DNA from 2 places in the Paenibacillus sp. GCM10012306 genome. Region 1 is predicted to be linked to the other one. Evidence: riboswitches for the same ligand, from Rfam matches in the RefSeq annotation. Region 1 holds a riboswitch; the other holds the start of a gene.
What was found. A riboswitch is a leader RNA that binds a small molecule or an ion and turns the genes downstream of it on or off. The one in region 1 is predicted to bind thiamine pyrophosphate.

Region 1 (4,418 bases):
ATTATAGAACCCGCCCATTGGCATCTTGCCTTACAGATTGCGATCTACAAATTGATAAAAGCCTCTTCCGGCGCTACTTCAGCGGATAGCAGGCCATTTTCCTTCAGCCATTGTTGCACCTTGTTCCAGGAATCCGGGTCCTGATAGCCAAACGGCTCGTTCCCCGGATCCATCAGCGGCAGCAGAATCTCCAGACTTTTCTTCTCGATGTCTTTGTCAAGCGGAGAAGTCTGATCTTCATGCTTGAACAGAAGAGACAGCGCTTTTTCTGGATGCTCCTTGACGAACTTTTGACCTTTGGCGGCGGCGGTCAGAAATTTTTTGAAATAAGCCTGAGAGTTCTGCATTCCTTCTTGGCTGGCTACCAGCACAAGCTCATAATAATCTGGCACCCCGTAATCCGTCGGATTTAGGGAGGTTACCGGATGTCCTTCTTTTTCCAGGATCAGCTGCTCATGATTGATAAAACCGCCGATGATGGCATCCGTTTGCCCTGTGGAGAGGGCCGGAATGAGATTGAAGCCAACATCTACGAGCTGTAAGGATTCTGGATCACCTCCGCTGCTGCGGACCATCGTTTTCACCATGGCTTCATAGAGCGGGATGGAGGAATAGCCTACGGTCTTCCCGGTCAGGTCAGCAGGTGTCTTCACAGAAGAGTTGGCCGGAACCATCAGATGGTTCAAGGGATGTCTGACAATTGCGGCGATGGAGAGGACAGGAATCTGCTCACCCCGTGCCATCAGCACCTGTGGCTGATAACTCAATGCGAGATCGATTTTGTTAGCAGCTACGAGCTTCAACGCATCATTGCTGTCTGCCGGCATTTGAATCTCTACGTCTAGCCCTTCCTCGGCAAAATACCCGTTCTCCTGAGCAGCGTAAAGGAAGGAATGGACAGCATTCGGGTACCAATCCAGCATCAGTGTGAGTTTATGCGGCTTACTTGCTGCTGCCCCGGTTTCGCTTCCAGAGCTTTTAGACTTTACCTTTTCGCCGCAACCGCTCACAAGCAACACTGTCATTGCAAGCAACAGAAGCGGAACAATCTTTTTGAACCTGTGATGTCTAGTAATCATTTGTTGTGAAATCCTCTTTTCTTAAAAATAATCTTCTCAATCATAGCGATAACGAGAAACAAGCCAACGCCCATCGCGGATAGCAAGACCACTGCGGCAAACATTTCTTTGCTCTGCAAGTTCCCTGCCATTCTGCGGCTAAAATAACCGAGCCCTTTGCTGCCACCGAGCCATTCGCCAATCGTTGCCCCAATCACACAGTAGACCATCGACAGCTTGAGGCCGGAAAAGAAAGAGGGCAGCGCCAGCGGAATTCGTGTCTTGAGCAGAATTTGGCGTGTGCTGGCACCCATGGTGCGGAGCAGGTCCTCGTAGGCAGGAATCTTCTGCTGCAGCCCATCATAAGTACCAACTACCACTGGGAAAAAGGCGGTCAGGAACACCACGGCGACCTTGCTCCACAGCGTGTATCCGAACCACATAATGAAGACAGGAGACAGCGCGATCAGCGGAATGGTCTGGCTGATGATAACAAAGGGATACAGTGCCTTTTCCAGCGGACGCCACATATGCATGCCAAGTCCCAGTAAAGTACCGCAGGTGACGGACAAAGCATAGCCAAGCAGTACCTCTTGTAAGGTGGCGGGCAAATGTAGCCCGAATAGTAATTTCCTGTTTTCAACCAGAGCGGTCCCTATGGATAGAGGACCCGGGAGAATGAAGGGGGGCAGGACATCTATCCGCGCCAGCGTCTCCCACAAACCGAGAATAAATAGCAGCAGAAGTAAGAACGGTCCATAATTCCGCCAGCTTGTTCTAAACAGCAGTTTTGTCATACAGTCTGCGCTCCAGTTCAGCCCGCAGCTCTATAAACCGCGGCTCATAATTCATTCGGCAATGCCGGGGCCTCGGCAGATCCACGAGTATTTCCTCTACTTGTCCTTCTGCCCGTCCAGGCAAGAGGTAGATGCGGTCACTGAGCAGCAAAGCTTCTTCCAGATCATGCGTAATGAAGAGAATCGTCTTGTCCAGCTCATCCAAAATCTCCAGTAACCAGCTATGCATTTCTCGTTTGGTCATATGATCGAGTGCCCCAAAGGGCTCGTCTAGCAGCAGTAGGTCGCCCCCCGTAATAAGCGTTCGCAGAAAAGCTACCCGCTGCCGCATTCCGCCTGACAATTCATGGGGGAATGAATTTTCAATGCCAGCCAGACCTAAGCGCTCCAGCAGTTCAATAACCTGACTAGTAACCTGGGCTTTGCTACGGCTGCGCTTGATCTCCCAGGGAAGCAGACAATTCTCCAGTACCGTCCTCCAGGGCAGCAGCAGATCTTGCTGGGGCATGTAAGCGACCTGGCCTAACCGCTTGGCGGTAGCCGAAACTCCGTGAAGATGTAGCTCTCCGCTGCTCGGCTCCAGCAATCCGGCGATAATTTTGAAAAGCGTGCTTTTACCACATCCACTGGTCCCGACAACGGAAACGAATTCACCTTGGTGAACCGTAAGGGAGATGTCTGTCAGTACCGGTGCCAATGCAGATTTGGCGTAGGCGTAGGATAAATTGTGCACAGAGATGATTTCCGTAATCACCGTAACCTCCTTAGCACGATAAAAAAAGACCCCTTTATCTCCCGGCGGAAATAAAGGGGTCTAAAATTTAAGTTTGCAAAAAGAAGAGCCATGCAATACCCGAATTTCAGTTCCACTTCCCTCCGCTGGTATGATCCAGATCAGGTTCCAAGGGTCCGAAGCTTACCGCTTTCGTCTCAGCCAAATACAGGCTCCCCTAGTGAAAAAAGGTTTTATCGCTATCAAGTTTCATAATTCGGATATAAATATACCATATTTTATAGTATTGTAAATAGCAGGGGCTGTTTTTGTTAAAATCAGTGTGCCTAAAAATTAAGAACCAGTGTATTCAATCCATTCAACTAAGGTGATCTCATTGGAATTAGACAAAGCAATCTGTAGCAGTATCGGGAATTATGAAAATGCGCTAACCAAAGGGAAGAAATATGAAATACTAGCTGAAAAAGAAGAAAAAATTAGGATCGTCGGAGACCACGGAAGAAGCGTTTGGATTGATAAGTACTACTTTAATTTTACTGACGAAGAAGTGCATATATTGACTGATTGGAAATTCGATGATGACCTTGAAACAATGGAATTCATTGAAATTACATTAACATTTAATGATCGAGTAAAACGTTGGTGCATCATTACAACACCGGATAAATTAAAGCAGCATTTTGCTAGACAAGCAGCACTAGAATTACCAGGAATTCATATAGGACACTTGATAATAGTGCAAACGATAGATGTTGATACTGTTAATGCTTTTTTGCGAGAAATGGATGACCAAGGGGAATTACTTAATGCGTCATTACCACTAGATGAAGTATCAGAAGACGAAGATGTCTCCGGGCTATCCTAAAATACTAGTAGCATGACAAGAACGCTAAAATAAAAGGAGTGACAAGATGAAAGAAAGGACTGCGAAAACAAAATTACAAATAGTTATGTTTATGTCGTTAATGTTTATTATCATTTCATTGATGCAGTTATTCGCAAGTATCTTATTAGAGAGACCAACTTGGGTGTTGATTGTACAATTCTTTCCGATCCCAATATTTGTTGTTATAGCAATTGTGATAATTTTAGACTTAGCGAAGCAAGGTTTTATGATATTTCAAGGTCAATTGGTCAATAGAAGAGGTAATATAGTTATTGTAAAAACATCTGATGGAAGAGAAATGAAGTTCAAAATAACTACTGATCAAATGAAAGAAATACAAAACGATAAGGATATTGAAATACGGTACTATAAGAGAACAAAAGCAGTGATAAATATAACAAATGTCTAGCGTGAATAAGAGGTTTTAGACCTCCAGAGGGAGTAATAAAGTGCAAATAGTATCTGAAGAGGGGAATTGGAACGATTAATAATTAACGACAAATAATAGGTGGAGAAAATATTACAAGAGATGACTTCTTAGGTGAAACAGGGTGGTACAAGCTGATTTTATAAGATAGTACCTGGCAGCGTCGCGGCCGGAACTGAGAATTTAATACAATTGTTCGAAGGAAAATAGAAAGTTATCCATAGTTTACTTAGCACATAGAAACCTCCAGGTTCGCGTACATGCGCGGATCCGGAGGTTTTTTCATCGTTAGCGCTTCTGATTCAGCAGCTGCGGCTTTAAGGGACTTCAGAAAGGTAAGGAAGATTGCCTACATAGAACGCATTAAAAAAACTGCACACCCTGAACTTATTGCCGAAGTGAAATTAACGACATTTTTGTACCCTAAATCTTCTGTAGTTAAGGGGTCGACGGTAATTAAGGACAATATTGTATGTTAATTCTACCGCAATAGTCCATTTAGCGTAATTTTTTTCAA
Region 2 (4,418 bases), on a different contig from region 1:
TTGAAAAAATATCTTCTGTCTTCATCACCTAAGTAAAAGGACTCCTCAAGTGGTGTTTTTTTCAAATAAGTCTTGATCCGATCATAAGCATTTTTCACATTTTCATAGCTAAAAGTCATTTTCTTATTCTCTCCTTAAAGGTTAAACTCGACACCAAGATCATTTTCTTCTGCACGTTGTAATGCAATTTTCGCTGCGTAGATATCCAAAATCGCCATACCTGTAGCATCAAATATAGTGATTTGCTCATTATCCGTTCTTCCAGTTGTTTTTCCTAAAATTAAATCACCTATCTCACCAGCTATATCACTTTCATTAATAATGCCCTGTTTAAGAGGAATCTCAATTTCGCCAACCTGCATACAGTGTTCTTTGTCATCTAAGAAGATGCTGGCACCTGAAAAAATGCGTGAGTCTAGTTCCTGTTTTCCTGCCATGTCTGCACCGATACAAGAAATATGCGTTCCTTTTTTTACCCACTCCATGTGGATGATAGGAGTTCTTGAAGACGTCACCGTTATGATAATGTCACTATTCTTCACTGCATCCTCTAAACCATCTACTTCTTCAAAGATAATTGCGTTGGCTTCCATCCCAAATTCATCTTGAAGTCTATGCGGTATACTATCGACAAAACTTTTCAATTTCACTCTATCTCTGGCAGCAACTCTGACTACTTTCAAATTCGGCAGCGCATATAAAGCACATGCAATTTGATATATAGCTTGGTTGCCAGATCCTACAACAAAAAGGTTCTCAGATTCTTTTCTAGCCAAATATTTGGCTCCGATCGCCCCCGAAGCCCCCGTCCGTATTCCTGTAATGAAAGAACCGTTAGTAACGCCTAACGCTTGCCCTGATTCCGCATCAAATACAGTAATCAGCCCCATTAAAGTCGGAATATTTTTCTCCTCATTATCAGCAAACCATGTAACTGTTTTATGCCCAAACACTTTGTCTTGCTTGAGGTAGCCTGATTTAATGTCCATATCTGCCTTGCCTGGATCAAAATCATAGAAAATAGTTGGCCATGTCTCAGTTTTATTATCGCTTCTAGCTCTGTAAACTGCTTCAACAAGGTTAATTACCTGCTGAACATTCAATACTTTTTTAACATCCTTATCACTTAAGATTCGCATTCGTGGCACCTCTGGAAAGTAGAATTATATAAGCCGAACAAAAGAAAGTAACGAAAAGCGAAGAGGAGTGAAGGGGGAAGTTTGGAACTGTAGGAGCGAAGCGATCGCCTTTGTCACCAGATTCCAACCGCTAGAAGCGGTATTAAAGAGGAAATCTGGGGACAACAGCGACCGGAAGTCCAAACATTCCACCGTAGTGACGATGAGCCTTACGTTCGGTTCTTAAGTTCGTCTTATATAGGTTTAAAAAAAGCATTGAATCTCACCCCTCCTAATAAATAGGCCCTAACGGGAATGAGACTCAATGCTTTTCTTCGTTTTTACCCGGGGATAAAAACAAGCACGGTATTTATTTGTAGCTATATAATAGCTAATTATTCTTAAATTCACAATAAAACTTGCTGTAGTTTTCCACGGAACAGAGTTGACTATTTCAATCCTCTAGCTACTTTTTCAGCGCAAGAATCTCTTGTTCCGACAATCCAGTTGCTTTGGAAATGGTAGCGATATCCATATTCAAGGACAGCATGTTCTTGGCAACCTCTTTGATCCCTTCTTTGATCCCCTCTTTAATTCCTTCCTCAACACCAGCTTTAAGTCCGGCTTGCTTCGCCCCTTCGATCATTGACGCTTCGTCATGCAGATATTTCTGACGGGCTTCATACAAACGGCGGGCCTCCGAATCCTGGCTTAAGTACTGCAGGGTGTCCATAGCCTTTTCCAGTCCTGGTTCATTCATCTTCAGCACCTCCCAATGGGTTGGGTCTACTCCTTTGAGGAACAGCAGCCAATTTTCTAGTCCGCTATTCGAAGGAATCATATCTTCAAGCTTCGGCAGCTCCAAAAAGTGCACCTCGATATCATCAATAAACTGTATTCCAGTGCGGTCTTCACGGAGATGAAATACACTGTGGTATTCGTCATTTGACAGGAAAGCATAGTTCAGAATGTTGATCGTCACACACTTCTTCAACTCCTGGTACTTTTCACCTTCCTTAAGCTGACTGGCATACCGTTTGCTCCAATAGAACAGCGTCCGCTTTTCAATATCATACTTGTTGAATAACTGCATCTCGATATCGATCAGCTTACCCTCAGTTGTCTTTGCATAAACATCGAATATGGACTGCTTGTCGAGCGGATCGTCCTTGTCGGTGTAAGGGTTCATCAGGATAATCTCGGTAAGCGGTGGTTCTCCAGCCTGAATAAATATACGGTTCAGAAAAGCCAACAACACATCCTTGTTATTCTCACTGCCAAAGATTCGTTTGAACACAAAATCGACTCTCGGATCGAGCAATTCCATATCGGTTAGCTCCATTCTTCTTATCGTTTATTATACCAAGATAGAACAACCTTCGCCCTCATTTCTATGAATTTTATCCGTCTACTCTTATTCAACATTTTCCCAATTTCCAATTGTATCTCCCTGAATAATCGTGTATAGTGACATTAACAATCTCATACGAACCGACACTAGGGGAGCCGCGTGGCTGAGACGAATGCAATATTCGGACCCTTTGAACCTGATCTGGTTAATACCAGCGTAGGGAAGTGCGCGTTAAGAGTCCGGGCTTGCCTTTTGTTATGGCTTGTTTTCCGTTGTCGTGCTTAGCCGTCTTCCGATCAGGAGGGCGGCTTTTTGTGTTGGATTTTATGGAGTGCAACACCATTACGTAACATGGAGCGATTCCTTTTATGAAAAAACGATTTCCCGCCGCTAACGGCCCTGAACTGCATCTGATCTCCCCGGAAGGAATATCGCTTGCAGATTGGCTGCGTCTTTCCCTAGCTGTTCTCCCCTATGTAGACTATTTCCACCTGCGGGATAGACAGCTTACAGCCAAAGCGCTTTTCGAAATCGTAACCCAAATGCACCAAGCAGGCATCCCTCTGGAAGCTATTGTTGTGAACGATCGATTGGATGTCGCTCTTGCCGCAGGGACCGGCGGTGTACAGCTTGCAGGACATAGCTTACGTGTAACTTCGGCGCGACCTTTAGCCCCAGGAATGCGCATCGGCTGCTCCATCCATTCGCCACAAGAAGCAGTCAGCGCGGCGGGTGAAGGAGCAGATTATTGCCTTTTTGGCCATGTCTATGAATCTGCCAGCAAGCCGGGTCTGCCCCCACGTGGTCTGGACATTCTCGAAGAAACCGCAGCTAGATGCCCGGTTCCGGTCATTGCCATCGGAGGAATTCAGCCGGACAATGCCGGAGCAGTCATCAGGCGCGGTGCAGAGGGGATTGCCATTCTATCTGGCATTAGCAGCGCAGCAGATCCAGTGGCACAAGCAGAAGCTTACCACACAGCCATTCAGACTGCATGGCTTGAGGGGAGGTGAAGATATGCAGGTTCAACTGAATGGAAAAGACACCCTACTAAGACAGCATTGTGTTACTGTTGCCGATATTTTGGCAGAGACACCCTGGAAAGGGCGGCGAGTTCTGGTGGAAGTAAACGGTGAAGTGGTGCCCAAGGACGCATATGGCGTCACCCGGCTGTCCGAAGGTGACCGGATAGAGTTTGTACATTTTGTGGGGGGAGGTTGAACGAATTGACTCTAACTACGGAAGAACAGGAGCGGTACAGCAGGCAGGTACGTTTTCACGGCATAGGCGCGGAAGGTCAAGCAAGACTAGCCGCCTCCAGTGTGCTCATTCTGGGTGCAGGCGCACTGGGGTCTGCTATTGCCGAGACGCTGGTCCGCGCCGGGGTAGGCAAAATAGTGATCGTCGACCGGGATTACGTGGAGTGGAGCAATCTCCAGCGCCAGAATTTGTACAGTGAAGCCGATGCAGAGCAAAGATTACCCAAAGCAATCGCAGCGGCACAGAGACTACAGAGCGTGAACTCTTATGTGACTGTGGAAGGAATTGTAGCCGATGCTGCCGCCGATGAGATTGTAGAGTATGCACGTGGGGTCGATTTGATTCTCGATGCCTCCGATAATTTTGAGGTCAGAATGATTATTAACGATATTTCGGCCAAGACAGGTATCCCTTGGATTTACGGAGCTTGCACAGGAAGCAGCGGTATATCTATGACGGTCGTCCCCGGAGAGAGCGCCTGCCTCCACTGCCTGATTGACGAGCTTCACGCCGAAGGGGATACTTGCGACTCGGTGGGTATTATTCAGCCGGCTGTACAGATGACTGCTGCTTACCAGACTGCCGAGGCGTTAAAATGGCTCTCCGGACAGAAGGAATCTCTACGCGGGACACTGGTTTCCTTTGACCTGTGGGAGAATCGGCATGTCTCGATCGTTACGGAACAGCTT

Region 2: it holds a riboswitch for thiamine pyrophosphate, as region 1 does, so the genes downstream of both, ACFORK_RS25230 (thiamine phosphate synthase) here and ACFORK_RS28975 (ABC transporter ATP-binding protein) in region 1, are expected to answer to the same signal.

Annotation. Positions count from the first base shown of each region.
Region 1 is NZ_JBHRYW010000026.1:5,889-10,306, forward strand. It holds gene ACFORK_RS28965 (ABC transporter substrate-binding protein) at 45-1,079, opposite strand; gene ACFORK_RS28970 (ABC transporter permease) at 1,076-1,855, opposite strand; gene ACFORK_RS28975 (ABC transporter ATP-binding protein) at 1,836-2,609, opposite strand; TPP riboswitch at 2,710-2,817, opposite strand; gene ACFORK_RS28980 (hypothetical protein) at 2,965-3,453, shown strand; gene ACFORK_RS28985 (hypothetical protein) at 3,500-3,883, shown strand.
Region 2 is NZ_JBHRYW010000015.1:17,151-21,568, reverse strand. It holds gene ACFORK_RS25245 (threonine ammonia-lyase) at 1-119, opposite strand, end outside; gene ACFORK_RS25240 (ornithine cyclodeaminase family protein) at 135-1,139, opposite strand; gene ACFORK_RS25235 (Rpn family recombination-promoting nuclease/putative transposase) at 1,585-2,445, opposite strand; TPP riboswitch at 2,608-2,709, shown strand; gene ACFORK_RS25230 (thiamine phosphate synthase) at 2,838-3,482, shown strand; gene thiS (sulfur carrier protein ThiS) at 3,487-3,690, shown strand; gene ACFORK_RS25220 (ThiF family adenylyltransferase) at 3,696-4,418, shown strand, end outside.